Regions from separate parts of the Pseudoalteromonas sp. T1lg122 genome, predicted to be linked through region 1. Evidence: predicted binding sites of a transcription regulator. Region 1 holds the regulator's gene; each other region holds the start of a gene.
What was found. The regulator MetJ, encoded in region 1, represses methionine synthesis genes. The targets are predictions, from matches to a motif close to TAGACGTCTAGACGTCTA.
Positions count from the first base shown of each region.

Region 2: the regulator MetJ is predicted to act here: its motif matches at 2,698-2,715, upstream of C2M33_RS20700 (homoserine O-succinyltransferase).
Region 3: the regulator MetJ is predicted to act here: its motif matches at 1,001-1,018, upstream of metK (methionine adenosyltransferase).
Region 4: the regulator MetJ is predicted to act here: its motif matches at 1,691-1,708, upstream of C2M33_RS15040 (methylenetetrahydrofolate reductase).

Region 1 is NZ_PQCG01000033.1:109,010-117,009, forward strand. It holds gene C2M33_RS16885 (penicillin-binding protein 1A) at 1-843, shown strand, start outside; gene metL (bifunctional aspartate kinase/homoserine dehydrogenase II) at 927-3,272, opposite strand; gene metB (cystathionine gamma-synthase) at 3,278-4,537, opposite strand; gene metJ (met regulon transcriptional regulator MetJ) at 4,762-5,082, shown strand; gene C2M33_RS16905 (malic enzyme-like NAD(P)-binding protein) at 5,183-6,424, opposite strand; gene rpmE (50S ribosomal protein L31) at 6,951-7,166, opposite strand; gene priA (primosomal protein N') at 7,401-8,000, shown strand, end outside.
Region 2 is NZ_PQCG01000034.1:534,560-542,559, reverse strand. It holds gene C2M33_RS20715 (histone deacetylase family protein) at 1-115, opposite strand, end outside; gene C2M33_RS20710 (PilZ domain-containing protein) at 169-534, opposite strand; gene ettA (energy-dependent translational throttle protein EttA) at 860-2,533, opposite strand; gene C2M33_RS20700 (homoserine O-succinyltransferase) at 2,780-3,727, shown strand; gene C2M33_RS20695 (homocysteine S-methyltransferase family protein) at 3,717-4,784, shown strand; gene metH (methionine synthase) at 4,794-7,424, shown strand; gene C2M33_RS20680 (GGDEF domain-containing protein) at 7,767-8,000, shown strand, end outside.
Region 3 is NZ_PQCG01000032.1:680,044-688,043, forward strand. It holds gene tkt (transketolase) at 1-853, opposite strand, end outside; gene metK (methionine adenosyltransferase) at 1,120-2,271, shown strand; gene C2M33_RS15500 (diacylglycerol kinase) at 2,324-2,728, opposite strand; gene C2M33_RS15505 (START domain-containing protein) at 2,798-3,418, opposite strand; gene C2M33_RS15510 (CYTH and CHAD domain-containing protein) at 3,456-4,976, opposite strand; gene C2M33_RS15515 (TIGR04211 family SH3 domain-containing protein) at 5,190-5,789, shown strand; gene C2M33_RS15520 (winged helix-turn-helix transcriptional regulator) at 5,839-6,321, opposite strand; partial or broken gene putA (bifunctional proline dehydrogenase/L-glutamate gamma-semialdehyde dehydrogenase PutA) at 6,488-8,000, shown strand, end outside.
Region 4 is NZ_PQCG01000032.1:572,095-580,094, forward strand. It holds gene C2M33_RS15035 (M16 family metallopeptidase) at 1-1,506, opposite strand, end outside; gene C2M33_RS15040 (methylenetetrahydrofolate reductase) at 1,754-2,710, shown strand; gene C2M33_RS15045 (sensor domain-containing diguanylate cyclase) at 2,707-3,675, opposite strand; gene C2M33_RS15050 (DEAD/DEAH box helicase) at 3,724-4,959, opposite strand; gene C2M33_RS15055 (DUF3581 domain-containing protein) at 5,055-5,756, opposite strand; gene C2M33_RS15060 (DUF3019 domain-containing protein) at 6,295-6,696, shown strand; gene C2M33_RS15065 (response regulator transcription factor) at 6,696-7,385, shown strand; gene C2M33_RS15070 (ATP-binding protein) at 7,382-8,000, shown strand, end outside.

The DNA.
Region 1 (8,000 bases):
GATATTAACCGCAGCGAGTCATTGGCTCTTGGTAGCGCCTCAATCACCCCTCTTGAGCTAGCACGAGGAATGAGTACCTTTGCCAATGGCGGCCACTTAATTAAGCCTTACTTTATCTCTGAGATTCAGGATTCAGCAGGCACTGTGTTATTTAAAACAGAACCAGAACTTGCCTGTGATGCACCACAACCAGCAATTACTCCTGAGTTTGCATCACTTGATAATAATCAGCTAAACCTCACTGATACAGCTGTAACTAATGCGCCTCGTTGTGCACCGCGAATTATTTCAAAACAAAATGCATTCTTGATCTCACAAGCTATGCACAGCGCGATTTGGGGTGGTGGTAGCTGGACTCACAAAACCGGTTGGAGCGGCACCGGCTGGCGAGCTCAAGCATTGGATCGTCGCGATCTGGTTGGTAAAACGGGCACCACCAATGATTCTGTCGATACTTGGTTTAGTGGCTTCAATCGTAATGTGCTTACCTCTGTGTGGGTTGGTTTTGATAATCCAGGCATCACGCTTGGTCGTTCAACTTACAATAACAACCTCGATAAATCACAAATTTCGGGCGCAGAATCAGGCGCTAAAACAGCGCAACCTGCATGGGTCGACTTTATGCGAGCAGCGCTTGATGGCATGCCTGAAGCACCGATTGAACTCCCTGAAGGACTCGTATCAGTACGTATCGACTTAGAGACAGGTCTATTGAGTCACAAAAATGACTACACCAGCCGTTTTGAGTATTTCATTAAAGGCACTGCACCAACTAAATATGTACTTGCACAGCCTACTGACGTGTTTGAAGAAAAGCTCAGCACAGAGGAAGAGTTATTCTAAATAACTGAGTTGCTATTTTGAAACAATAAAAAAGCGCCCTTGGGGCGCTTTTTGCTTAGCTATTTAAACTAAGATCAGCAAAATTATTTTAGGTTATTTACCAGCCAATACAGGTCTGAATGAACCCCAGCCGCAGTGACTTCTTTACCTGCTCCAGGGCCTTGGATCACTAATGCATTGTCTGTATACCACTGTGAATTAATAACAAAGATGTTATCGCCCGGTTTAAGGCTTGCTAATACATCATCTTTGCCAACATTAACTAAACCAACTTGCGCCTGAACCTTGCCATCAACGAGTGTAATTGCGCCTGTGTAGCGCACTACTTTATCTTGAGCTGCAGCTTGGGCTGCTTTTTCTGTCATGAATTCATCGAGCAGCTGTTTGTTTGCAAGAAAATCTTGCCAGCTACCTGCTGCCAACGCTTCTGGCATTAGAGGTGTTAAAGCAATGTCATCAAGCTCTAAATCTAGGCCTAAGTCACGCGCTAAAATTAGCAGTTTACGCTGCATATCGCGGCCAGATAAATCTTCACGAGGATCTGGCTCTGTATAACCCATTTGCTGAGCTTGAAGCACTAAATCTGAAAACGGCACACTCCCATCGTAACTGCTACATAACCACGATAAAGTACCCGAGAATACCCCTTCAATACGGTTAATATTGTCACCGCTATTTTGTAAATCAGCTAAAGCAAAGTTAATCGGTAAACCTGCGCCTACACTGGTGTTATAGCGCCATAATAGATTTCGCTCAGCTAAATTAGTACGTAAGTTTTGATACCAACTATGCGCGGCAGTACCCGCATATTTGTTTGCACTGATCAAATGACAGTTAAGTTCAACAAAGTCAGGGTATAACTGACTAAACGCCTCACTGGCAGTGATATCAATCACCACTTTGTGCTCATAATCAAGTTCATTAATACGTGCTAATAATTCTGCCTTGTCGTAGCTTTGCGCTTCGTTATGCCACTGCTCTTGCCATGTTTCGGTATTTAAACCGCTAGCACTAAAAAGCATTTGCTGTGAACGAAGAAGAGCAACCACTTTTACCTTGTACTGAGCAGATAAACGAGCAAACTGAGCTTGGAGCTGCGCTAAGAACACTTCGCCTACATTACCAAGGCCAGCAACTATAATGGCCAACTCTTGGCCTTTGTTTACCAGCTTGTCATGTAATAACGTTAAAACGTCACTATCAATTGCCTGATCATTTAAGATCAACACATAGTTATCGTCTTGCTGTACAAAACGTGGATGAATGCTTTGCTCTTTTAAAAGCGCTGTTGCTTGCTCTGCAAGAGCACTAACATCAGCAGTCGGTGCAACCACTGCACAACCACTTAAATTAGACTCAACAATATTTGCACGGCCCGCTAAATGGCTCACAACCTGATGAGTACTTTGACCAGGTACTAATAAGTAGGTATCGCCCCCTTTAACAAAGTGATGCAGGCTGTGTTGAATTAACTGGCTTAATTCACCAACTTCACCACCGCTTAGTTTATCAACCCGTAATAAATCGATGTTATCTAAGGTCGTAATAAACCGTTTCGCTTTGCTATAACCTTCTTTAACTACTTCGGTTGGCGTTGCATCGCAATCAAAGCTACTTCTAACAACGAGCTTGATCTCTGTATCTTTTAGCGGTGACAAGGTTTTTGCATGCAATACTGGATTGCCCAAACGCGCTAATAGGTTAGCTTGCTCACGGCATACCTTGGCGTATTTAACCGCATTTTTAACTTTACGAGGATCTGTGCTGAATACACCTTGCGTGTCTGTCCAGATAGACACTTGCTTGGCAAAAGTATAACTGGCCAGTAACGTGGCGCTATAATCACTGCCATTACGGCCTAAAGTAACCGTATTACCTTGGCAATCTGCAGCAATAAAGCCCGTTACTACGTTGATATGCGATTTACTTATTGCACTTGTGCATTGCTGCTGATTTTTTTGATGTAAAAGCTGGCCATCATTTAAAGTAAATAGCTGCCTTGCATCAACATCTTGCGCAGCGACACCTAACTGATTTAAGTAAGCGGCTAACAAACGTGCTGACCACACTTCACCATGTGCAAGTAATGGGGCTTCAAGTAACTGTTGCTGACTAATTAATTCATTTAAAACAGCAAGCTCATCTTTTAGCTGTGCTAACGCCTGTTGTTTATTCTGGCCTGTGAGTAGCTGCTCAATTAAAGCGCGTTGGTTGTTATCAATAAGCAGTAGAATATCGCTAACAGCTTGACTATCTTGCTGCTGGTAACTCTGCCATAGCTTCACTAGGGTATCGGTTGTTTTACCCGATGCCGATACAACGATGCAATCGCCCTGCTCTGTATTCGCTAAAACAATGTTCGCTACCGCATGATAACGATCTGCTGAGCTTAAGCTTGAGCCACCAAATTTATGAACAATATTTACCATTTCTTCTACCACAATGCCGTATGTGCTGGCGTTAACTTGAATGACGCGTTTTGCTGTGTATCTTGCTGTGTTTGCTCTACAGCCGCTTTTGTAACTTGTTGGCCTTGACCTGGCTTAACTAAATTGAATACACGGTCTAAATCTGCAATGAGATCTTTTACATCTTCAATACCTACAGAAATACGGATCAGCGTATCGCCTACACCGGCTTCAAGACGCGCTTGAGGCTCCATACCTGCGTGTGTCATTGTTGCAGGGTGACAAATCAAACTTTCTACCCCACCTAGTGACTCAGCAAGGCTAAAATCTTTAAGACTAGTTAAAAACGCTGCTGCATCGTTAATGTCGCCTTTAATATCAAAGCTCACCATGCCACCAAAACCGCGTTGCTGTGCTTTAGCAAGCTCATGCTGCGGGTGAGAAGCAAGACCTGGGTAATAAACTTGGCTTACATAAGGAGAGTTTTCTAAATACTCAGCAATAGCAAAGGCATTTTCTTGGTGCTGCTTTAAACGCACATTTAAAGTACGTAAACCACGAAGCGTTAAGTAACTGTCAAATGGCGCACCGGTAATACCAATGTTATTTGCCCACCAAGCCAGCTCATCACCTAGCTCTTGCGTTGCAGCAATCACCGCACCACCAACCACATCAGAGTGACCATTGATGTATTTCGTGGTTGAGTGCACAACAATATCAACACCAAATTCAATTGGGTTTTGTAATGCAGGTGATAAGAAGGTGTTATCAGCCGCAACCAAAGCACCGCACTGCTTAGCGATGCGAGTGATTGCTTTAATGTCTGTTAAACGCAAAATTGGGTTACTTGGTGTTTCAATCCAAATCAGCTTAGGTTTAATCGCCAAAATTTCTTGGTGATTATCTGTGTTCGTTAAATCCAATACTTTTAGTTTTAATAGACCACGTTTTTCAAGCGAGGTGAATAAACGATAGCTACCGCCATAACAGTCATGTGGGATCACTAAGGTATCGTCACTGTTTAATAATTGGGTCGCTAAGTGTACTGCTGACATACCAGTAGCAGTGATAATGCCTTTTGCGCCACCTTCAAGCTCAGCTAAGGTTTCAGCTAAAATGTCGCGATTTGGGTTACCGCTGCGGCCATAGTCATATTGGCGCTTACTATCAAAGTCAGCAAATGAATAGGTGGTTGATAAGTATAAAGGTGGCACAACCGCACCATGATGTTTATCGGCTTCGATGCCGTGACGAACAGCAATCGTCGCTTTATTTTTTTCGCTCATTTCATCACCTATTCTTTGATTGGATGTTTAGACGTCTAAAAGGTTAGATGATCAAATATGAGAAGTCAAAGCATTTATCGCTCACACATAGAAGTTTATACATTTACACCACTAGATGGCTAAATAACTAGTATTTGACTATCTTTTTTAAAGCGATAGAATTTCCGCATCTTGCGCTGTGAATAAGGCGTAAATCACTGACAACCGAGGCAACGAAACAACTTATGGCTAAATGGAACGGTGAATACATTCACCCATATGCAGAACACGGTAAAAAATCAGAACAAGTAAAAAAGATTACCGTATCGATCCCACTTAACGTATTAAAAGTATTAACTGACGAGCGTACACGCCGCCAGATCAATAACCTGCGTCATGCGACGAACAGTGAGTTATTGTGTGAAGCTTTCTTACATGCTTTTACAGGTCAACCATTACCAAATGATGACGACCTTCGTAAAGACAACCCTGAAAAGGTACCTGAAGAAGTTAAAAGAATTATGCAAGAAATGGGGTTAGAAATCCCAGTGCTTGATTCAGAATAAGTATTTCGGCCATCGGATAACTGCCGATAATCACAGACATAAAAAAACTCAGCCTTGGCTGAGTTTTTTATTGCGCGTTATAGCTAATAGCTAATTAAGTTTAACGCATGTAATCTTCTGGCATGTCGATTTGCGCCACGCCCGACTCTATAGCCGCTTCAGCAACAGCACGTGCAATACGTGGTAAAAGACGCGGATCCATTGGCTTAGGAATAATGTACTCAGCACCAAACTCAAGCGACTCAACGCCCGCTGCTTTTAATACTTCACTTGGTACTGGCTCTTTTGCGATACCACGAATAGCGTGTACGGCAGCAATCTTCATTTCATCATTAATTGCTGTTGCACGCACATCAAGCGCACCGCGGAAAATAAACGGGAAACACAGTACATTGTTAACTTGGTTAGGATAATCTGAACGACCCGTTGCCATAATTAAATCATTACGTGCACTGTGTGCAAGCGCTGGTGCGATCTCAGGATCAGGGTTTGAACATGCAAACACCACAGGCTTGTCTGCCATCAATTTAAGATCATCAGCAGTTAATAAGTTAGGACCCGATACACCTACAAATACATCGGCATCAGCAATAACGTCTTGCAACGTACGTTTATCAGTGTTGTTAGCAAATAATTGCTTGTACTCATTTAAGTCATCACGACGAGTATGGATCACACCTTTACGGTCAAGCATATAGATATGCTCACGCAGTGCGCCACACTTAATAAGTAGTTCCATACAGGCAACGGCTGCAGCACCAGCACCTAAACACACGATGATGGCATCTTCGATATCTTTACCTTGAACTTCAAGGGCATTAAGCATACCTGCCGCAGTAACAATCGCTGTACCGTGTTGGTCATCGTGGAAAACTGGGATACTACAGCGTTCAATAAGTGCTTTTTCGATTTCAAAACACTCAGGTGCTTTAATATCTTCTAGGTTGATACCACCAAACGTATCAGCGATATTTGCAACCGTATTGATGAAATCTTCTGTTGTGCGGTGTTTAACTTCAATATCAATTGAGTCAAGGCCAGCAAAACGTTTGAATAGTAACGCTTTACCTTCCATTACAGGTTTTGATGCAAGCGGGCCTAAGTTACCTAAACCTAGAATTGCGGTACCGTTTGAAATAACCGCAACCATGTTGCCTTTGCCTGTGTATTTATAGGCATTTGCTGGATCAGCAGCAATTTCACGGACTGGTTCAGCCACACCTGGGCTATAAGCTAAAGCGAGATCGTTAACCGTTTCGGCTGGCTTGGTTAGTTCAACACTAATTTTACCTGGAACGGGGTGAGCGTGGTAATGTAATGCTTGTTCACGAAAATCTGACATAACGCGATAGTATCCTGCAAAAAGTTAAAAAGTGAGAGAGCTTGCATCAGTACGATACCTGTAATGTATAAAAATTCCAAGTATTATCAGGTCTATCCTGTTATATGCTATATCGCTTAATTTTAAAGGATTTCCCAACAATTTCTGCACATAGTTGCGATTAATCAGACATAAAAATTCACCTATTTATGACCTTTTAAGCACGTGTTTTTGTATTTTATACGCACGTACACTGCAATTAGCCGAAATTAGCCCGAAATAGCCATTTCAACGAAGTTCACAGCATTTACTCACAAAGTTATTTAAATTTATTATTTTTAATAACTTTTATGAAAGTTTATACAAAAAAGAATATAGCCAAGGGGTGGCACTTTGTCTGCAAAATTAGCGACATAATGGGCATAACAGCCAGAAATAGTTATGCAAGATACACAAGTGAAGATGATGAGCGAGTGAGTGGCAGTGTTAAGAATTTTAGGCATAAAAAAAGCACCCTAAGGTGCTTCTTTTAACAAAACAGCAGAAATTACTTCTTGCTGCTAAGTGCACCGAAGCGCTTGTTGAAACGATCAACACGGCCGCCAGTGTCTAAAATCTTTTGCTTACCAGTGTAAAACGGGTGACACTCAGAACATACGTCTAAGTGGATGTCTTTACAAAGAGTTGAGCTAGTTTCGAATTTGTTACCACATGAACAAGTTGCAGTGATAGCTTCGTACTTAGGGTGAATACCTTCTTTCATAGGGAACCTCTAGTTAAGGCCGTATCGCTCTCCAAACCCGAAGTCTGGCACCATACGCAGTTAATACAATTAATAGGCCGCGTATTTTATAGCTCAAGCGACCTTGCGACAAGCTTTAAATGCATCTTTCGCTAAAAAATTAATCAAATGACTGGTTGTTCAGTAATTTGTTGGTAGGTTTTTAACTGTAATTTTAGTACATTATCTTCCTATCTTTGTTTCAGTTGAGTTGTTATGCACTTTGTAGAAGTTGCCATAAAAGTCCCTTTACAGCGTACCTTCGATTATAAAGTTGAACAGCTGCTGCATAGCCCTGAGTTAAAGCCTGGCATGCGCGTTCGAGTGCCATTTGGTAGTCAAAAAAAGGTCGCGGTGGTCCTAGCATTAAAAACATCAACAGATGTACCTGCTGACAAAATAAAGCCGATTATTGATATCATCGACGAGACCCCTGTTTTATCGACTCAGCATTTAGCACTACTGAAATTTACTGCTCGTTACTACTGTTATCCATTGGGCGAGACCATTCATACAGCGCTTCCGGCTGCATTAAGACAAGGCGAATGCCCAGATAAAACCAGCATTAATATGGTTGAATTAACTGATAAAGGGGCAAAACTTCCGTCACTAAAAGCAAAAACCCAGTTAAGTTTATTAAAGCAGTTAGCCGAATCGGGCAAGTCATCGGTTACCGAATTAAAAGCACTTGGATTTACAAAAAAAACCATCGATAGCCTGCTCGATAAAGAACTAATCACCCAGTTTATCGAGCATGATAATCAGTGGCAGCAGCGCGCGCCAACGGTGGGTGACAAACCCGTCCTTAATAAAGAA
Region 2 (8,000 bases), on a different contig from region 1:
TTTGTACATGCTCATATAAATAAGCAAACTTACTCATCACAAAGCGATGGTTAGGATCGAAACTAAACGAGTAATTTGGGTGATACACCAAGGGTAAGTGGGGATTTAACTGCATAGCTCATTGAATAGCTGAATTTGCTACAGCATAACGAATCTACCGATAAAAGTTTACTCTGGCGCGTGAATTAAATGGCCTAACTCGCGATGTAATAATGCTTCATCACCCAGATTTAGCTCAATCAACCGTTTTAAGTGAGTAATACTATCAATATCGATATGTTCACAGCGAAGGCCTGCATGTTGATGCTCAACATGACATAGCTCCACTTGCATTTTAATCTCGATTGATGACTCTGGCAGGGTAAAGATTAAGTCAGCTTTACTATGAATAGGCACTAAAAATGAATCACTTTTAGTTATAAGCGCACCTTGCAAAGATAGATCAAGTAACTGACAGTGATAGTCGTTACCTTCAATGCGAAGTATCGCAGGGCAATAAAATAATACCCGCGAAAACTCTCTGCGTTCATTCATAGCTGTATCTCCAACTTTATTAACGTATACCAATCCTTAATAATACTTAATCATTTTGAGGGATTAAACCTGTCGCTAACTGCGTTAAAAACTTCTGATTTACGACTGCATGGATGCAGAAGGTAGAGCAATGCAGGAGCAATTGCCGAGCATAACTAAATAACGAAATTTTTGCCTTGCTATCAACGAGGTTTCCTTGCCTCAAAATTGACTACATAATTAAGCGAATTGGTATTAATAAGTATAGATCATAATGGAGTGAGTGATAGTAAAGCTTACTGCAACAAAAAAGCCCCTAAGTTGGGGCTTTTTAAGTATCAGCTAATTAGCCAATTTTTTTGTATTTAATACGCTTAGGTTGTGCCGCTTCTGCGCCTAAGGTTTTCTTCAACCACTCTTCGTATTCTGTGTAGTTACCATCGAAGAAGTTAATTTGGCCTTCGTCACGGTAATCAAGAATATGTGTAGCAATACGGTCAAGGAACCAACGGTCATGCGAGATACACATTACACAGCCAGGGAACTCTAAAATAGCGTTCTCAAGTGCACGTAGTGTTTCAACGTCTAGGTCATTGGTTGGCTCATCCAGTAGTAATACGTTACCACCTGCTTTTAATAGCTTAGCTAGGTGTAAACGGTTTCGCTCACCACCTGATAAGTCTTTAACGAATTTTTGTTGGTCGTTACCTTTGAAGTTAAAGCGGCCAACATAGGCACGGCTTGGGAATTCAAAGTTACCAATTTTCAATACGTCTTGACCGTTAGAGATTTCTTGGAAAACCGTGTTGCTCTCGTCCATGTCGCCACGGAACTGATCAACCGTTGCAAGTTCAACGGTTTCACCAACAATGATCTCACCGCTATCTGGCGTTTCTTCACCACTTAGCATTTTGAATAGCGTCGATTTACCCGCACCATTGGCACCGATAATACCTACGATAGCGCCTTTCGGCATTGCAAAGTTTAGGTCATCGATTAATACGCGATCGCCAAAGCTCTTCTTCAGGCCTTTCACTTCGATAACTTGGTCACCTAAGCGTGGACCCGGTGGAATGAATAGTTCATTCGTTTCGTTACGCTTTTGGTAATCGTTTTGCTGTAGCTCAGAGAACTGTGCCATACGTGCTTTAGACTTAGCTTGACGGCCTTTCGGATTTGAACGAACCCATTCAAGTTCTTGTGCGATTGATTTTTGACGTGCTTTTTCAGATTTCTGTTCTTGTTGTAAACGTAAATCTTTTTGCTCAAGCCACGATGAGTAGTTACCTTCCCAAGGAATACCTTCACCACGGTCAAGTTCTAAAATCCAACCTGCTACGTTATCTAAGAAGTAACGGTCGTGGGTTACAGCAACTACGGTACCTTCGTAGTCGTGTAAGAAGCGCTCTAACCAAGCAACTGACTCAGCGTCTAAGTGGTTGGTCGGTTCGTCAAGAATAAGCATATCTGGTTTTTCAAGTAGTAAACGACAGATCGCAACACGGCGACGCTCACCACCCGAAAGGTGTTCAATTTTTGCATCCCAAGGTGGAAGACGTAATGCATCAGCTGCACGCTCTAACACGTTGTCGATATTGTGACCATCGTGTGCTTGGATGATAGCTTCAAGTTCGCCTTGCTCTTTCGCAAGTGCATCGAAGTCAGCGCCGTCCATTGCATACTCGTTGTATACTTCATCTAGGCGATTTAATGCATTTTTAACTTCGCTTACCGCTTCTTCTACTGTTTCGCGAACTGTTTTGTTCTCGTCTAGCTGCGGTTCTTGCGGTAAGTAACCGATTTTAGTGCCTGGTTGAGGGCGAGCTTCACCTTCAAAGTCTTGGTCAACACCGGCCATAATGCGCAGTAACGTCGATTTACCTGCACCGTTTAGACCTAGCACACCAATTTTTGCGCCTGGGAAAAAGTGTAAAGAAATATCTTTTAAGATAGTGCGCTTAGGTGGCACAACCTTAGATACTCGACTCATCGAGAATATAAACTTGTCTGGTAACACCATGAAAGAAGCCTTCAATTTATAATAAAAATTAACAGCAAGTATTGTATACCCAAACTACCTCAAAATACAGAATTCAGCGTTTATGATAGGCTTAATATCAAGGTGTTATTTACTCAAAAAGCCATACATTTCAATTAATGACCACTCAGAAATATCATTTCGTTTGGACATCTAAACATCTAGAGGTTGAAATTTCTAACTATCCGTTCATAATTAGCAGTCAGATAAGTATGCTCGGAGCCAGCTATGCCCATTACAGTAAAAGATGAATTGCCAGCCATTGCAAAATTACGCCAAGAAAACGTGTTTGTAATGCCAAAAAGTCGCGCGAAAACGCAAGAGATACGCCCAATGCGTTTGGCCATCTTAAACTTAATGCCAAACAAGGTTGAAACCGAAGTGCAGTTTATTCGCTTGTTAGCTAATTCACCGCTACAAGTTAATGTTGAGCTGTTGCGCTTAGATACTCACCGCACCAGTAGTCACTCTGAGCAGCACATGGATACGTTTTATCGCTATTTTTCAGAAGTGAAAGATAATAACTACGATGCCATGATTATCACTGGGGCACCGCTTGCTCATTTAGAGTATGACGAAGTTGCTTACTGGGACGAGCTAAAAGTTATTTTAGATTGGGCAGAGCAACATGTTACGTCTACGCTGTTTTCGTGTTGGGCGGCCCATGCGGGTCTATATCATCACTATGGCCTTAAGCGCGAACTTAAACCAAATAAATTAAGCGGCGTATTTACCCATAAAAGTTATTTTGACCATGCAGCACTCACTCGTGGTTTTGATGATACCTTTTTAGTGCCACACTCTCGCTATGGTCATATTGATATCGACAAGATCACTGCCTGCGATGATTTGGTGGTGTTAGCTGGTTCTGAGCGAGTAGGTGCCTACTTAATTAAAAATAAATCAGGCAGCCAAGTGTATATTACTGGCCATCCAGAGTACGATGCACATACCCTTAAAGGGGAGTATTTGCGCGACCAAGAAAAATCAGCGGATGCGCCTAAGCCAGAAAATTACTTCCCAGACGATAACCCAGACAACGAACCGTCGAAGACCTGGCAAAGCCATGCCTTTTTATTGTTTTCGAATTGGTTAAACTATTATGTGTACCAAACTACACCGTATGATATTAACTTAGTTAGCCAAGATGTAAGGACTAACAACTATGCCGAGTAATGCAGTGAATAAACGCGAACAATTAACCGAGGCGCTGAAACAGCGAATTTTAATCCTCGATGGCGCGATGGGCACCATGATCCAAGAACATAAATTAGAAGAACAGGATTATCGCGGTGAGCGCTTTAAAGACTGGCATGTACTTATTAAAGGTAATAACGATTTATTAAGCCTGACTCAGCCAAAAATCATTGCGGATATTCATCGTGCCTATTTAGAGGCGGGGGCTGATATCATCGAAACGAATACCTTTAATGCCACGACTATTTCGATGGAAGATTACGATATGGCGAGCCTTAGCCGCGAAATCAACCTCGAATCAGCGAAACTTGCACGCAGCGTCTGTGATGAGTTTGAAGCAAACGATCCTAGCAAACCGCGTTATGTAGCCGGTGTACTTGGACCAACATCAAAAACCTGCTCTATCTCTCCAGATGTAAACGACCCGGGTTACCGTAATATCAACTTTGATAAGCTGGTGGCTGCGTATGTTGAGTCAACACTGGCACTGATGGAAGGTGGTGCTGACCTTATTTTAATAGAAACCATCTTTGATACCCTTAATGCTAAAGCGGCTTCGTTTGCCGTAGAAGAAGCATTCGAGCAAGCTGGTCGTAGTTTACCTGTGATGATCTCAGGCACCATTACCGATGCCTCAGGCCGTACTTTATCAGGACAAACCACAGAAGCATTTTATAACTCAATTCGCCATATTAAACCGCTATCAATCGGCCTTAACTGTGCCCTTGGCCCTGATTTACTGCGTCAATATGTTGAAGAGTTATCACGTGTTTGCGAAACCTTTACCTCGGTGCATCCCAATGCCGGTTTACCGAATGAGTTTGGTGAATATGATTTAGAAGCCCCTGAAATGGCAAAAGAAATTATCGACTGGGGTAAGTCTGGCTTTATTAATATTGTAGGTGGTTGTTGTGGCACCACACCGGCTCATATTAAGGCGTTTGCGAAAGGTCTGAGTGGTGTTAAGCCACGTCAATTGCCAGAGCTTGAAGTGCGTATGCGCTTATCGGGCCTTGAAGCGTGTAACTTAAACTAGGAAACCGACATGACTGACCAAATTGCTGTATTTACTAACGTCGGTGAGCGTACCAATGTAACTGGTTCGGCTATGTTTAAGCGCTTAATCATGGAAGAAGATTACGAGACCGCTCTTAACGTTGCCCGTGAACAGGTAGAAAATGGCGCGCAAGTGATTGATATCAACATGGATGAAGCCATGTTGGACTCAAAAGCGGCGATGGTAAAGTTTTTAAACTTAATTGCCTCAGAGCCAGATATCTCAAAAGTACCGATCATGGTCGACTCATCGAAATGGGACGTGATTGAAGCGGGCTTAAAATGTATTCAAGGCAAAGCCATTGTAAACTCAATTTCACTTAAAGAAGGTGAAGAGCCGTTCATCCGCCAAGCTAAGCTAATTAAACGCTTTGGTGCCGCAGCAGTTGTAATGGCGTTTGATGAAACAGGGCAAGCTGAAACCGCTGATCGTAAGTTCGAGATTTGTCAGCGTAGCTACAAAATTCTTGTTGAAGATATTGGTTTTCCGCCTGAAGACATTATTTTTGACCCAAACATTTTTGCTGTTGCAACGGGCATTGAAGAGCACGATAACTACGCGGTTGAGTTTATCGAAGGTACGCGCCGAATTAAGCAAGGCTTACCGCACTGTAAAGTGTCGGGTGGTGTATCGAATGTGTCGTTTTCGTTCCGTGGTAATAACCCAGTACGCGAAGCTATTCACTCTGTGTTTTTATACCACGCGATTAAAGCGGGTATGGACATGGGCATTGTAAATGCGGGTCAATTAGCGGTTTATGATGATATTCCTTTAGAGCTGCGTAAAGCCGTGGAAGATGTGATCCTCAATACCGACCCAGGTGCTGGTGAGCGACTAGTTGAACTTGCACCCAAATACTCAGGTATGGCGCAAGCGGAAAAAGTTGAGGATTTAGAATGGCGTACTTGGCCTGTTGAAAAGCGTCTTGAACACGCGCTAGTAAAAGGCATTACCGAATACATCGATGAAGATACCGAAGAGTGCCGCAAGGGCAAAGCTAAGCCTATCGAAGTGATCGAAGGCCCGCTTATGGACGGCATGAATGTCGTTGGTGACTTATTCGGTGCAGGTAAAATGTTCTTACCACAGGTTGTTAAGTCAGCTCGTGTAATGAAGCGCGCCGTTGCCTATCTTGACCCTTTCATTGAAGCTGAAAAAGAAGAGGGCGCAACCAATGGTAAAGTGGTTATGGCAACCGTTAAGGGCGACGTACACGACATTGGTAAAAATATCGTAGGCGTGGTACTGCAATGTAATAACTACGAGGTTATCGACCTTGGTGTGATGGTGCCTGCAGAGAAAATTTTGCAAACCGCCATTGACGAAAAAGCCGATATTATTGGTTTATCAGGGCTTATTACCCCATCCCTTGATGAAATGGTGCATGTTGCCAAAGAAATGACCCGTCGTGGTTTTGAATTACCGCTACTGATTGGTGGTGCAACAACCTCTAAAGCGCATACCGCGGTTAAAATTGAGCCTCAGTATGATAAAGGTGTGGTTTATGTCAATAACGCCAGCCGCGCTGTAGGTGTGGTTTCTAATTTATTGTCGAAAGAATTAAAGCCGGCATTTTTAGAGAAAACCAAGGCTGAGTATGAAAAAGTACGTGAACAACAAGCGCGTAAAAAGCCACGCTCAAAACCAGTTACTTTACAGCGTGCTCGTGACAACGCAGTAAAATTGGATTGGGACAACTACACACCACCTGTGCCGAAAAAGCTAGGTGTGACTGAATTTAAAGATGTTTCGATTGCGACTTTAAGACAGTACATCGACTGGACACCTTATTTCATGACGTGGTCAATCGCTGGTAAGTATCCACGTATTCTTGAAGATGAAATTGTGGGTGAACAGGCTAAAAGCTTATTCGCAGATGCTAATGCAATGCTTGATGAGCTAGAGCAATCAGGTGCACTACAACCTCTAGGTGTCATTGGTTTATTCCCTGCAAACCGAGTAGGGGATGACATTGAGATTTACACCGATGAGTCGCGTACAACGCTTTTAACTACATCGTGTCATTTACGTCAGCAAACTGAAAAAACCGACTTTGCTAACTACTGTTTAGCTGATTATATTGCGCCAAAAGGCACCCCAGATTACTTTGGTGCGTTTGCGGTTACTGGTGGTCTTGAAGAAGACGACCTTGCCGATGCCTTCGATGCTAAGCAAGATGATTACAATAAGATCATGGTTAAAGCCGTTGCAGACCGTTTGGCTGAGGCATTTGCAGAGTACTTACATGAGCAAGTACGTAAAGAGTATTGGGGCTATGCGGTAGATGAAAACCTATCGAATGATGAACTTATTCGTGAAAACTACCAAGGTATTCGCCCAGCGCCAGGTTACCCGGCTTGTCCTGAACATACAGAGAAGAAGAAAATCTGGCAGTTACTTAATACCGAACAGCGTATCGGCATGAAACTAACAAGTTCATACGCAATGTGGCCGGGTGCGGCGGTTTCTGGTTGGTATTTCTCTCACCCTGAAGCTAAGTACTACGCAGTGGCGCAAATTCAACAAGATCAGGTTGAAGATTACGCTAAGCGTACCAACATGACTCTTGCAGAAGCTGAGCGATGGTTGTCGCCTAATTTAGGCTATGAACCAGAATAATAACCTTTAGTTATTAGCTTTTGTTTAAATTAAAAACGAGCCTCACATGGCTCGTTTTTTTATGCCCATTTTTAATCATACTTTTTTCTTTTTAATTGCTTTAATACTGGTAAATTCCTTCTAATTTAAATATTTGTGTTAAAGTTATACCAATTCGCTTAATAAAGTGGTCTATTTTGAGGCAATAAAGCCTCGTTGATAACAAGGCAAAAATTTCGTTATTTAGTTGTTCTAAATCAGAAATTTTTAACGCAGGTAGCGACAGGTTTAATCCCTCAAAATGATTAAGTATTATTGCGGATTGGTATTGTTGAGATTGATCAAGAAATCTAAGGTGAAATTGTGATTGATACAGTGAATGCAAGCGACAAAGATAAAGCACGATTTTTACGTGTTTTTGCATTTATTGGTTCGATCACTTCGTTTTTAATGGCGATCACCAGCTATCAAGATGGATACCATGCCCTTAGCTATTTATTGATTATTGGCGGCTTTGTGTTTGCCTCACCTTTCGTTATTAAAAATCGTGACGAAACCATAGCAGTACTTATGTTGTACGCTCTCTATTCGATGATG
Region 3 (8,000 bases), on a different contig from region 1:
CAAATGCTTCGCCAGTCCAACCTAGGAACTCACGAGATGCTTTAATTTCGTCTTCACCTAGTGGTGCACCGTGACAGTCATGGCTACCTGATTTATTAGGTGAACCGTAACCAATGATTGTTTTACAGCAAATTAACGATGGCTTATCAGTGATGCTACGCGCTTCTTCGATAGCGGCGCGAATTGCATCTGGGTTATGACCATCTACATCGCTTACTACGTGCCAGCCGTATGCTTTAAAGCGCGCTGGCGTGTCATCGCTGAACCAACCTTCTACTTCACCATCAATTGAGATGCCGTTGTCATCCCAAAACGCAACTAGTTTACCTAGGCCTAATGTACCCGCTAATGAACAGGCTTCGTGTGAAATACCTTCCATTAAACAGCCATCGCCCATGAATGCATACGTGAAGTGGTCAACAATATCGTGACCTTCACGGTTAAACTGTGCAGCAAGCGCTTTTTCGGCAATTGCCATGCCCACAGCATTTGTGATCCCTTGACCTAATGGGCCTGTAGTAGTCTCAATACCCGGTGCATAACCATATTCTGGGTGACCCGGTGTTTTTGAGTGCATTTGACGGAAGTTTTTAATTTCCTCTAGTGGTAAGTCATAGCCACTTAAGTGCAGTAGAGAATAGATCAGCATTGAACCGTGGCCGTTAGAAAGAATAAATCGATCTCGGTCTGCCCACTCTGGATTTGTTGGATTATGCTTTAGATAATCGCGCCATAGTACTTCTGCGATATCTGCCATGCCCATAGGGGCCCCAGGGTGACCAGATTTGGCCTGTTGTACTGCGTCCATTGATAAGACGCGAATAGCATTTGCAAGTTCTTTGCGTGATGGCATGAATTCTCCTACCTTTATGTATTTGCGCTGGTTGTTTATGAAGCCCCATTCTTACTTATTGTAAGGGTACAGTGCAATTAAAAATCCGCATTAAATGCACCAATTATGGGCGTTTATTAAGAACAATACGTTATTAGTAATTTTAAATGGACGTCTAGGCGTAAAATTACTATGCAAACATATTTGTTTTAGATAAAATACGCCCCTTAATTTTTTAGCGCTATTACCGACGTTTGTGAAGCGCAATATTTGTGAGCAGAAATACAATGGCAAAACATTTATTTACTTCTGAATCTGTTTCTGAAGGTCATCCGGATAAAATCGCGGACCAAATCTCTGACGCGGTTCTAGATGCTATCTTAGAGCAAGATTCTCATGCCCGTGTTGCATGTGAGACTTACGTTAAGACTGGTATGGTTATGGTTGGTGGTGAAATCACTACTAGCGCTTGGGTTGATATCGAAGAAATCACACGTAAAACAGTACGTGAAATCGGTTACACACACTCAGATATGGGTTTCGATGCTGACTCTTGTGCAATCCTAAACACTATCGGTAAACAATCTCCAGACATCAACCAAGGTGTTGACCGTGCTCGTCCAGAAGACCAAGGCGCTGGTGACCAAGGTTTAATGTTCGGTTATGCATGTAACGAAACTGATGTTTTAATGCCTGCACCAATCACTTATTCACACCGTCTAGTTCAGCGTCAAGCTGAAGTTCGTAAGAGCGGTGAGCTTAACTGGTTACGCCCAGATGCTAAATCTCAAGTAACATTTGCTTACGAAAATGGTAAGCCTGTTGGTATTGATGCAGTTGTTCTTTCAACTCAACACTGTGATTCAATCTCACAAAACGACTTAGTTGAAGCGGTAATGGAAACGATCATTAAGCCAGTGCTTCCAGCTGAGCTTATCTCTAGCGCAACTAAGTTCTTCATCAACCCAACTGGCCGTTTCGTAATCGGTGGTCCTATGGGTGACTGTGGTCTTACAGGTCGTAAAATCATCGTTGATACATACGGCGGTATGGCTCGTCACGGTGGTGGTGCTTTCTCTGGTAAAGATCCATCAAAAGTTGACCGCTCAGCTGCATACGCTGCACGTTACGTTGCTAAAAACGTGGTTGCTGCTGGCCTTGCTGACAAGTGTGAGCTACAAGTTTCTTACGCTATCGGTGTTGCAGAGCCAACATCTATCAGCATCGAGACATTTGGTACTGGTAAATTAGAAGAAGCACGTCTAATCGAATTAGTACGTGAGCACTTCGACCTACGCCCTTACGGCTTAATCCAAATGCTTGATCTTGAGCGTCCTATCTATCAACCGACTGCGGCTTACGGTCACTTCGGTCGTGATGAGTTCCCTTGGGAGCGTACAGACAAAGCAGACGCACTTCGCGCAGCTGCTGGCCTGTAATAGGTTAGATAAAATGAAAAAAGCGCCTTTCGGCGCTTTTTTTATGTCTGATTTAAAGGTAGGTTACTATTTTTTCGTAAACAGCCACACCCCATACCAAAGCAAGAATAAGCAGTGACAATGTTACTGCCGCAGAGGCCATATCTTTAGCACGACCCGATAACACATGGTACTCAATCCCTACTCGGTCAGTCAGCGCTTCTATCGACGAGTTAAGTAACTCGACAATTAACAATAATAAATAAGGAATAAATAGTACTAGCCAATGATTTAATGACTGCGCAAGTACGACAGATAAGGGTAATAAACACACGCCTAGATAAATTTCAGAACGAAATGCAGACTCTTCTTTAAATGCCGCTTTAAAACCTTTAATAGAACATTTTGTTGCTTTTAAAATACGCCCAAAGCCCATGCCATTTGGCTTATTAACTAGGGGAATTTTTGGCTCTTTCATGGTAACCCTTCAAAATCGCAATTACAGCGATGATATGTGTAAATCTAAGCGATGTCACCCGATGATGAGCTAATTTAACGGCTGACACGTGCCGGGAATGCTGCGTGTATTCGCTCTAGAAAACTGATTGTTGGTTAATTGTTCTCTCAGTGCTTGTAGCGTTTTATAAACACTTTTTAACGACACTTTGTTACTTAACCAATGCGGAATGGAACCGCTTGGATCAGCATAGGCTTGATGGCTCACTAACAAGTTACTTTGTTGCTGTTCTAAGCGCCAATAAGCGGTGAGATCTTTGATGCGTACAAGCCCTGCAACTTCGGCTTTTGCATAAGGCTGACTTTTGATTTGTAACTCGGTTTTGTGCTCATCTAAAGCGTGATAACAAGAATAACTCACCAAGTCACGGTCTGACACCGGCCAAGGTGAATTAAAATGAGTATAAACAAGGGTTTCTGAGGGACTTAAGCGCTCCATTAGCGTCACGCTTTTGACATTCTCAAGCCAGTTAGCAGCATTGTCGGTATCACTGAGCAATGCCATAAAGTCACTGGCTTTGGCATTTTTCACCAGCACAGAAGCTTTAATTTCAATAATACCGGTTTCATGCTTTTTATAGCTTACGGTGATGTCGTCTTGCTGTTTGTAGGTTTGCCATTCAATAGGGTTAGCCCAGGCTGATATACTCAACCAAGCTAACCCCATCCATAGGCAAAAGCGCATTTACTTACAGCCAATAGGGATCAGTATTAAATGAAGCGTGACGGCTTTGCTCCATTGCACTGACTAAAAACTCTGACTTTTGATCAAGCCATGCTTGAATTTTTGCCAGCTCTAAATCGTCTTGTCCTGCGCATAACTGCTTTAGATACTCAAGCGTACTTAACTCGTAAATACCATGAGAGATATCGACCCATGGCATACGAAACTCGTTTCTGTCTTCTTTATCGAACAAAGCACCTAAACAGTTGCCACTAAGCAATGAGTTTTCTAAGCGAGTGCGCAGTGATAAATAGTCTTTATCGGTAAATACTTGCTGCTCAGGGATAAGCTCATGCATGTCGTGCCAATCTTTGGCAAATAAACGCTTAGCAATATCGGCAACCGGTTTTTCTGCTGCCTGAAACTCAGCTTGCCCCCATGATTTACGCCATTGCTTTTCAATTAACCACGTTGTTAATTGCAATAGTAAGCGGTTATATCGGGTGCTATGGAACAGAGTTTCGATATCTTCAATGCTTGGCTGTAACTCTTTTAAGTCATTAATAACTTGCGTGAGCTCAGGCGCACTGTTGATTTTTTTGTAGTATGCGTGACGCTTTGATGTATAGGTTTTTAGTTGAATTGCGTTTTCAACCCACGCTAATTCGCTCAATAACCACTTTAACTCTGTGCGCAATGAGTCGGTGTCGTCTTTACTGACAATGTCATCAAACAGCCAAAACGTATGGCGAATTAAACGAATACCGTCTGTGACACGCTTAAGAGTTTTTAGACTAGGTTTAATGAAGTAACAGGCCTCATGTTTTTGCACAAATCGAATCGCGTAGTTGATACTTTCTACCAGCGCTTGCTCTTGTGTGGCATCGCTTTTTAGCGGCACAAAACCAATTGATTTACTTGCTTTTAATGGTTTGTCATCCGCAAGGCGATAGCCCCGTGCTGCTTTAGAATAAAGCCCTAAGCGAACATGGCTTTCACTAACCAATTTATCAGCCAGTGCAAACAACTCACTACGACTACCTTCGATTAGTTCGATTTCAAGTTCAGAAATTGGCTCAACCTGACCCGATGCCGCAACTTCACCTTTATCTAACACCACTTCAATTTTTGCACCGTTATTAGTTTCAATTAACCAAGTACGGCGAATAAAGTTAGTGCTAAAAATTGGGTATAAATTCTCTGCAATAGCACCCACTTGCATACCATGAGGCCAAATAGCAGCATCAAATGCGAGTAAATCTGGGCGGTTACCTGTTAGTGGTAAGTTGTATTCTGGGCGTTGATGTAAGCCACCAACGACTTCGCCAGCAAGCTTAATCGTTTGCTCACACTGGTTGTCACAACAGCGAGTACGTAAGCCAATATCTAAAGCACGTAATTCTCGGCTTGGCGTATCGTAATAAGCATTTTGTAAGCTGCGCGACGGTTTGTTGGTAACGGTTTTTGCAAATTGGGTAATTAATGCGGGGATCAGTGGAACAACGGCATCTGACACCAAAAACTTCAGTTCTATCTCAGTATCCATTCGTTTTGCGGAGTACATTTAAAATAAATAAGTGATCAAAATAAACAAAGCAGCTACTTAATGCAAATTTTTTCCTGATTTTTGCGACCAAGCTCATCCATGGATTACAATATCAGCCTTGCTATTAATAGTTGAAATCCCTACTATCTCTATACATAAAGAAATTATAAATTTAGCCACTTCTAGGCAAGATCACATTAACAAGGCAGATTGATGTTAAAACAGTGTATTTTTGGGTTGCTCCTTGCGGCCACCTCTTTTATTAGCTACGCAGAAGAAGCGCCAAGCAGCGACAGCCAAAACACCGCCTACATAGTCGATAACCTGTACACCTTTATGCATTCAGGTCCGAGCAAAAACTACCGCATTTTGGGTTCAGTTGATGCGGGTACTCAAATTGTGTTGTTATCAGGTGAAGATAACGGCTACTTTAAAATTCGTGACGATAAAGATCGCGAAGGCTGGGTTGAATCAAAATTCATCACTGAAAACGCCGGTATCCAACAACAATTTCAGGCATTGAATAACGACATGACGGTAATGCAAGAGCAACTTCGTCAGGCTGAAATTGAACTGCCACAACTTCAAGAACAGAACAAATTACTAACAGAGCAAAACGCAGCCCTGAGTGAGCAAATCGAAACGCTAAAAAATACCATTGAATCTGAGCGTAACGCTAAGCAAACAGCAAGTGCAAAAGAGAAACGCCAGCTACTTACTTATGGCGGTGCAATTGCATTTATAGGCTTACTGATAGGTATTATCTTAACGGTGGTGTTATCTCGTCGTAAACGTTACGACGGCTGGGCATAAGCTACTAAATAGTCATTAAAAAAAGCACCTGTTGGTGCTTTTTTTGTATCTATATATCGAATCTTAATCCGGTATCTTGTTTAATTTTTTCGATCACCATATAGGTGTGGTGTGTCCCCACCCCCGGAATATCCACTAAATCACCCAATACTTGGCGATATTCATCCATATCTGAGACTCGTACTTTTAATAAGTAGTCATAGCCACCAGCCACCATGTCGCATTCAACAACTTGAGGAATATTTAAAATATATTCGCGAAACACTTTAAATACTGATGTATTCGAAGTCACTAACGATACCTGCACATGTGCTAACAAGCTCTGATTAAGTTTTGCTTCGCTAAGCTTTGCGTAATAGCCTTCGATGTAGCCTTCTTGTTCTAAACGTTTTACGCGATCGAGACACGGGCTTGGGCTCAGGTTTACCTGTTTTGCGAGGTTTACGTTCGATATTCTGCCATTTTTTTGCAGAGCGTCTAAAATTGCTAAATCGATGCGATCTAACATGCGTAATCTATTCGGACTGGTCATAACAGAATTTTATGCGGCTAAGTTAACGGTATGCCCTGTAAATTATCGTAAATCGAAAAATTTAACCAGCATATTCTGCTGAATTTTAATTAGAATGCACGAATTATATCAATGGTAAGAAATGCAATAAGTTCATTTCTAGACTCCACATACCAGAGGGTTACTTATGCTATTTAATGGCGATTTGACAACTGAATGTCCAATCAGACAAAAGATCCGTGATTTCTACCGTATTGATGAAAATGCGGTGATTGATCACATTTTGCCTTTGGCTGAAGTAGGCGTGAAAGCGCGTAGCCGAGCGTGGGAACGTGCTCGTCAAATGGTTTTAAATATCCGTCGCGATCAGGATGGTCAAAGCGGTGTAGATGCACTACTAAACGAGTTCTCACTTTCAAGTGAAGAAGGTGTGGTATTAATGTGTTTAGCAGAAGCACTACTACGTGTACCAGACAAAGCAACGCAAGACTCACTAATTCGTGACAAACTTGCTAAAGGTGACTGGAGCTCGCACTTAGGTAGCAGTGACTCTCTATTTGTAAATGCATCGTCTTGGGGCCTGTTAGTAACCGGTAAAATGGTTAACTACAGCGACAAATCTAAAGAACAGCAATTCGGTGTTCTGAAGAAAACAATTGGTCGTCTAGGTGAGCCTGTTATTCGTAAATCTGTGAACTTCGCAATGAAGATCATGGGTAAGCAATTCGTTATGGGTCGTACTATTAACGAAGCGATTGAACGTGCTGCTGATAAAGAGCAAAAAGGCTACGTATACTCATACGATATGCTAGGTGAAGGCGCGCGCACCATGAAAGATGCTGAGCGTTACTTCCAAAGCTACATGACGGCAATCCACGCGATTGGTAAAGCAGCAAATGGCCGTGGCCCAATCAAGAGCCCTGGTATCTCAGTTAAAATTTCTGCGATTCACCCACGTTATGAGTTTACTCATCGTGAGCGTGTGATGGCTGAAATCGTACCTAAGCTAAAAGAGCTTGCACTTGCAGCTAAAAGCTACGACATCGGCTTCACTGTTGATGCTGAAGAAGCTGACCGTTTAGACATCTCATTAGATATCATTGAAGCGGTATTCAGCGATGACGATTTAGGTAACTGGAATGGCTTTGGTTTAGCCGTTCAAGCATACCAAAAACGCGCTATTTTTGTGGTTGAATGGGTTGCAGAACTTGCCCGCCGCGTTGGTCGTAAATTAATGGTTCGTCTTGTTAAAGGCGCATACTGGGATACAGAAATCAAAACCACTCAACAAGATGGTTTAGATCACTACCCGGTATTTACACGTAAAGCGACGACTGACGTTTCGTACAAAGCATGTGCTATCAAACTACTTGAAGCGCGCGATGTACTTTACCCGCAATTTGCTACACACAACGCCTACACTGCGGCAACTATTTTAGAAGTTGCTAAAGGTGACCATGAAGGTTTCGAATTCCAACGCCTACACGGTATGGGTGAGTCATTATTCGACCAAATCGTTGAGCAAGAAAAAATTCAATGTCGTGTTTACGCACCAGTAGGTCAACACGAAGACTTACTTGCATACTTAGTACGTCGTTATTAGAAAACGGTGCTAACTCTTCATTCGTAAATGCGATTGTTGATACCACTAAACCAGTTGAATCACTATTACCAGACCCTGTAGAAACGCTGCAAGGTTT
Region 4 (8,000 bases), on a different contig from region 1:
ATCAACTAATGGTGAGCTATTGGTTTTATCAAGTACTTTAAAATGACGCTCTGTTGGGGCTTGCTCGATACTGGCAACCAAGGCATTTAAATCAACTTCTTGCTCAAAACCCGCCACTTTATCAAGCGCCGACATTGTCACCGTGGTACGGCTAGGATCAACAAAGTACTTGTTTGCTACCGCTTTGATATCTTCTGGCGTGATACTATCAGCCGTGGCGTACAGTTGGTTAATCACCTCTGGGTCGCGCTCAAAATGCATGTAACTTGCAAGTGTTGAAGCAATTGACTGTGATGAATCTAAGCCATTAATGAAGCTGTATTTTAAGTTAGATTTTAAATCCGCTAACTTTTGTGCATCAACTAACTCAGTACGTGCTTGTGCATAAGTACGGTAAATCGCATCACGGGCTTTAGCAAGGTCCGCTTCGTTTTCGACTTTTACAAACACATGTAATAAACCCGGATCTTTAGTATCTGGGTTATAGGTAAACATTTGACTGGCAATTTGTTTATCAACAACAAGCTCTTGATAAAGTGCCGAGTTGTTAGAGAAATACAGCTGCGAGATCAAATCAAGGGCTGCACGGTCTTTTTGAGTAGGATCCCATGCCGTGCCTTTGTAAGACACAAGCAACCAGTGACCTGGTAAACCATCATTTTTCTCATGGATGTATTTTGCTGCTTGTTGTTTTGGTTCAACAGGAATATCTGCTTGGTAATTCCCTTTTTTCCAATTACCCCAATGCTTTTTCACCATTGCCATGGTTTCTTGTGGATCAACATCACCAACAATGACTAAAGATACATACTCAGGCTTATAAAATTTAGCGAAAAACTCTTTACCGTACGCCATTTGATCAGGCATGGCTTCAATGTCTTCAAAAAAGCCCATAGTGGTGTGCTTATACGTATGCTTTTCGAATGCTTCGTTACGAACGGCAGAAAGTAACTTGCGAATTGGGCTGGCATTATTCTTTAAATATTCACCTTTTACAGTCAGCGCTTCGGTGCGGAACTGCTCTTCGCTGTAAGTCAGGTTTTGGAAAATATCAGCTTCGATTTCAAGTACTTTATCTAAATGCTCTTTTGAAAAGTTTAAGTGGTAGTTAGTGTAATCATTGGTTGTGTATGCACGATTATCAACACCTGAGTTCTTTAAAATATCTGAATACACATCTTGCGGAAATTTTTCAGAGCCTTTAAACATCATATGCTCAAAGAAGTGTGCAAAACCGGTTTTACCTGCTTCAACTTCATTACGTGAACCAACCGATACCGGAATCTGCAGTGATACGACATCAGGGTAATCAGTTTTTACTACCATCACGCGAAGGCCATTTTCAAGCTCTTCTAATAGGTAATCTTGGCTAAATACACGGCTATCGTCTTGGCTTACTAGCTGCTCAATTTCGACTTCTTTAACCATGGTTGACTGTGAATTACTTGCGCAGCCACTCAGCGCCAATGTTACAGCAACACTGGTTGCTAATAATCTAAATTTCATAATGTTCCCTTGTTAGTTATTTTTCTCATCTTCATTGCTGCTTGATTATGCATCAAAGTGCCAGAAAATATGAGGGTCAGCGCAATTATTTATGTAAACAGGTGTGTCAATTTAGCGAAACGCCCAGCATTCAACTTGAGTAAAATTCATAGTGATTGAAAAACTTTCAAGAAAAAAATCTATCTAGACGTCTAAATGGCTGCTATATTGTTTGTCATAGACATTAGCACGAGCTGGAATGAGGATTATGGCTTTATCATTACAAGAGAAAATTGAAGACACCAATCAAGGCGTCTACCTAATTGGTACCACACCGCCAAAGTCAGGTACTGATAAAGCACAGCTTGAGACCATTGCCCAAAAGCTACTTGGTCGTTTACACGAAATTGAATACGACGGTGTAATCATTTACGACATTCAAGATGAAAGTAGCCGTATTGCAAAGCCCCGTCCTTTTCCGTTTAAAGAGACTGTCGATCCTCGTGAATACAGTCAGTTACTACGCAGCTTGTCGCAACTTGATGTGATCACATATAAAAGCGTAGCTCAGCGTGGTGAAGCTGAATTTAGTGAGTGGTTAAATGAAACACGCAATGACTTTGAATTAAAAAATTTAGTGCTAGTAGGCAGTCCATCATCTGATGGTGACATCAAATTGAGCCTACCTGATGCGTATAAAGCTTTAGCAAAGCAAGACAATGATGTGTTTTTAGGTGGCGTTACTATTGCCGAGCGTCATGCCAGCAAACGCAATGAACATGAGCGTTTAGTTGAAAAAACAGCACAAGGTTGTAAGTTTTTCATCTCGCAAGCCGTTTACAATGCCCAAGCAACGATTGATTTGATCACTAGCTATGCGCGTAGCTGTAAAGCACAAGGCACAGCACCAAAACGCATTATTCTAACGTTTACCCCGTGTGGTGGTGAAAAGACCTTGGAATTTATGGAGTGGTTAGGTATTTCTGTACCAGAAGCGACTAAATACCGTATGTTAGATTCGGAAAACACCTTGAGTGAATCAGTGCGTATCTGCCGCGAAAATCTCGATTTAATTTTACAAAGCTGCGCGCATTTAGATTTACCGCTAGGTTTAAATATTGAGAGCTTAACCAACCGTAAAGAAGAAATTGATGCGTCAATTAACCTTTACCGTTTACTTAAAGCAACCATGGAGTTAAACCTAGCTGAGAAGCAAATAGCTTAACGTGCTGCCTTAGAGGCTTGCTTTTTCTCATACATATCTTCATCTGCTCGTTTTAATAGCTCAGCAAAGTTTTCTTTTGGCTGAGCTATTACCCCTGAGCCAATACTTAAACTCGTGACAGGAATGCCACGCTTCTCTAAATTCACTTGGAAAGTGGTATTGAGCTTATCAGCGATGCTGTCTATGCAATCACCGGGCTGAACTTGCAATAACGCAATAAACTCATCGCCCCCTAGGCGGCCGATAATATCGGTTTCACGTAGGCATTCTTTCATCGTGTCAGCTAAACAAATCAGTGCGAGATCGCCCACTTCATGACCATACGTATCATTGAGTGGTTTAAAACTGTTTATATCGATAAATAAACAACTAATATCAAAACCAAGACGTTTCGATATATTTAATTTATGTTGGCAAAGCAGGTCTATTGCACGGCGATTATAAATATTGGTCAGTGAATCAAGCATGGCAATTTCACGCATCTGCGTAAAGTTGTCTAACAGTGCAAGGTCATCTTCAACCATATCGCGAAGCTGCTCGATTAACTCTAAAAAGCTAGGTTGGTAATGGGTTTGTTTAAAATCCATAACGCAAAAGGTGCCAAACGGATCACCACTTGGCCAACTAATGGGCACCCCAAGATAAGACTCAAAGCCATCTTTTACCAGCGGGCTGTCATCCCATTGACTATCTTGGCTGGCATGATCAACATAGAGCGGTGCCATATCACGCAGTACTTTTTTGCAAAAAATATTATCGTCAGCGCTTAATTCAGCCCCTGCATCGTAAGGGTTTTCTTGCTGCTCACTGGAAACGATAATGCGATAGACATCATCTGTTTTATGAACGATGAAGCCTGCGGGAGCAGAAAACAGCTCGGTCATGAGATCAATTGTTTTCTGCCACTTTTCTAAGGAGAACTGTTTATCAGCGCGGCGGAACGTCCATTTATTCTCTTCTAACATACTAAACTCTCAACTTTAGCCGGAGGGTAGTATAAATATATGCCAGATTTAGGAACGTCTCCTACTTTTTTGCCCTAAAATACGTTTTTTATCACGAGAGCGACGTGCCTTATTCGTATTTTTACGAACTTGCTTTGGCTCTTTGGTTAAATCTGGCTCATAGCCTGGTAACCACTGCGGCGTGAGTCTTGTATCGAGTAAGATATCTATTTCGTCCAACAGCCACTGCTCATCGATGCTAACCAGCGACATTGCCATCCCTTTCTCACCAGCACGCCCTGTACGACCAATACGGTGTACGTAATCCTCAGCCACATAAGGCAGCTCATAGTTAATCACATACTTTAATGAGGCAATATCAAGACCACGCGCAGCAACATCCGTCGCTACCAGTACTCTTGTCGCACCTGATTTAAAATTTTGCAGTGCTTTATCGCGCGCACCTTGGCTCTTATCACCATGAATAGATTCGGTTTTTAAGCCGTCTTTACACATTTCTTTCGCAAGCACATCAGCGGTTTGCTTAGTGCGAGTGAATATCAATACTTGTTGCCAATTTTTCATGCCAATCATATGTGATACCAGCTCACGCTTACGGTCTTCATCAACCGCATAAACTAGCTGCTCAACTTCAACCGCTGCTGAGTTGCGTTTATTCACTTCAACTAGTTTAGGATCATTTAATAACTGCTTACTGAGTTTAAAGATGCTGTCGTCAAATGTGGCTGAAAAAAGTAAGGTTTGACGCTCTTTTGGCACATGGCGCAAGATACGTTTAATTTCGTCAATAAAGCCCATATCAAGCATGCGATCAGCTTCATCGAATACCAGCGCATTGATACTTGAAAGTTTAATACTGCCTTTGATCACATGATCAAGTAAGCGCCCAGGTGTTGCAACGACGACCTGCGCCCCTTTTATGGCTTTAATTTGTGGGCCAATACTGGCGCCGCCATAAGCCAGTGCTGCTTTTATTTCCGTATGCACAGCATAGCGCTCTACACTTGCAAATACTTGCTGAGCGAGCTCTCGGGTTGGTGTTAAAATTAGGACTTTGACAGCATCTGGAAGTACTTCAGCAGATAACAAATTGTGTAGTAGTGGTAAAACAAACGCGGCGGTTTTGCCCGTTCCCGTTTGTGCACTACCCATTACATCAGCACCCGCTAAAATAAGGGGGATTGTTTGCGCTTGAATTGCTGTAGGAGTGTGATAGTTCTCTTCTTGCAAGGCTGTTAGCAATGCAGGGGCAAGATTTAATTCTGAAAAGGTCGCTGCTGACATAGTCTGAAGTACATTTAGCTATAAAAGCGCTATTGTACGCGGAACATCAGCAACAAAAAAGGCGCAATAAGCGCCCTTTATACAATCTGTAATGACTACACCGGTTTAAGTGATTCTTTACGTTGATTATAAAAACTAATTAAGTCATCAACCGTTGCTTGGCAATAATCACGAATGCCAGATACAAGCATATGCTTTTCACCTGAACCTACTTTCTCACCATTTTCTAACAGATCAAAGCGAAGGGTAATTTTGCCGCGTTTGCCCGTAAACTCAAAATCAGGCTCAGCAAATTGTAATTCAGGTGCACTGATATCAAGGCGATCAAGGTTAATCAGCATTGATTCGTAAATCACCAATGGACGCGCTGGGTTGATCATCACATCCTGCTTACCCATCAATGGAATGATAACATGCGGGAAGGTCGTGCCAGAGAACTCAACATAGTTTTTGATTAAGCTATTTGTTAACTCAGGGCACTTGCTAACAGCGCCTTCACGTTTCACTTTTAACATGACTTTTTCGCCATCGGTGATCGCAAATTCATCAGCACCTTCAGGGAAAGTCAGCTTTGAATTTTCATCAACCATACCTGCAAACGTGAATTCCATTTTTTCACTGATGCCATAGCGGTTTAAAACCAGCGAAAAAAGTAAATCGCCCGGCACACAAAACTTTTTAGCATCTTTATCGTGTAACGGATTGAAATCATCAGCCACTAACTTGGCGAAACGACAGCCTTGTTCACGTGAGATAGAAACGTAATCAGCATGTTGCTGATAATAAGGACTTAACATAATTGTTCACTGCTTAAACTACTCATAACCTAACTATACTACCAGATAAAATGAAAATAGAGGTCGAATCTGTTAATTATTAATCACGTACTCAGCAAATGTTAAATTACATCAGCTAAAATAGTGGTTTCGATAGGGAAAATTTAAATTGTATCAATTTGTACGAAACAATTAACAAATAACCCAGAATAGTAAACACTTATGCCCGACTAAAAGATAGTGAAAAACTATTAGCTAAAACTAAATATAAATTCAGTTTTCTTTTTAAAACAACAAGCTAACTTTAGAGCAATAAAAAATACGCCAATAGGCTGAAAATACTGGCTTTGCATAGCACCTATTTGTAGCTATAACGATAAATAAGGTATGATAGACCCGCTTTTTTATCGTGTAATCGCCACTCATAGGCTGCATAAATAATAATTATAATAAGCGGCATACAAATGAGTACTCAAAGTGAGTTGGGCGGGTTACATCAACTTTCGATGGTTATTGTTACTTTGAAAAAAAGACTATTAAAAAACAGAGACTTGGTTAAATGATAAACCGATTAAGTTGGCTATTACTGTTTTTTTGTCTTTGTTTTTCGTCGCTTTGCTTAAGTGATGACAATCCCGAGCAACCTTTTTTTAAAGTCTCTCCCACGGTGTGTGTGACAGACGCGAAACAAAAAGCCTGTGAATTTAATATACAGATTCATTTTCGTGTTGCTCCCTTTAAAGAGCTTTGTTTAGAGATAACTCAGCGTCCACACTATACGCAGTGTTACAAACAAGGTGGTTTAATTGTCGAGAAATTAACGATTAAGACTGAGCATCCGCTGACGGTCAAATTAATTAATCCATTGAACAATCAAGTTGTTAAGCAACAACTACTGTCAATAGCAAGCTATGAAGCTAAAGATTACCGTATAAAACGGCGCTTTGGCTGGAGTTTATAATGCAGCATATTTTTTTAATTGAAGATGATGTGAAATTAGCAAGCTTAATTCAAACGTTTTTGTTAAAGCATGGCTATACCATAGATGTATTTAATACTGCTGAGGCGTACCGTAGCAGTGAAATCACCTTCATGCCATCACTGATTATCTGTGATGTGATGCTACCGGATGGCAATGGTTTTGAGTTAATTTCTCAATTGAAAGAAAAATACAGTTGCCCTGTCATTTTTCTAACGGCGCTGGATTCTGTGCAATCACAAATTAAGGGCTTAAACCTAGGTGCTTACGACTACCTTGTAAAACCCATTAAGCCTGAACTGTTACTCGCCAAGATAAAAACGATTATTGCCCACACCGTTGGCCAAGATAACTTTTCACACCAAATTGACATTTTGCGTATCGATACTAAAAAACGCGATATCTACTTTCATAACACAGCGTTGAATCTCAACGAAAGTGAATTTGAAATCATTGCTTACCTTGCTAAAAATACCCCACAACCAGTTTCTCGCGAAGTCTTATTCAAACATGTTATTGGCCGTGAGTATGACGGACTTGACCGAGCGATTGATTTAAAAATTAGCCGTTTACGCAAAAAGCTTAAAGAAACCATTAGCGATCAAAAAGAAGCGTTAGATATCAAGTCTGTACGAGGTAAAGGATACAGCTTGGATATTTCAAAAATATGAAGCAGCAATTTTTTAAGCTCTATTTAATTATCACAGTAAGCTTAATTGCTTTAGTTTTAGCTTTTGGCCAGCTTTATAATCAGTTTTTTTCTGAACAGATCCCCAGCGTACAAATCAGTGTCGCAGAGCTTGCGAAAATTGCAGAACAAAAAGAAACGAGGATCAGCTCCTTTAATCAAAATGAGCTTGTATTACCTAATTCATTACAAGCCAGTTTCGATAAAGATGGCATTATCAGCGTCACCGAAAACAATCAGCAGTTTATATACTTAAAAGGAAGTAATGGCAGCATCCAAAAAGTTGGCCCCATTTCTTTGATTTCTCAAGCAAAGACTGACTGGTTTGCATTTTTTGCCTTTTACTTTTTACTTGGCGCGATGATTTTGTTGTTCATTCGCCCGGTCTTTCGTGATTTAAGCCTATTACAACGCGCAGCTTACCGCTTCAGCAAAAAACCGCAACGGATAGAGCTTGATATAAAACCTAACTCATCCATTGCGCCATTAGCTAGCACCTTCACCCATATGTCTGAACGCATCAATAAATTTGTTCAGCTACATAACGACCTATCTCGTATTATTTCCCATGAAATTCGCACGCCCCTTACCCGAATGC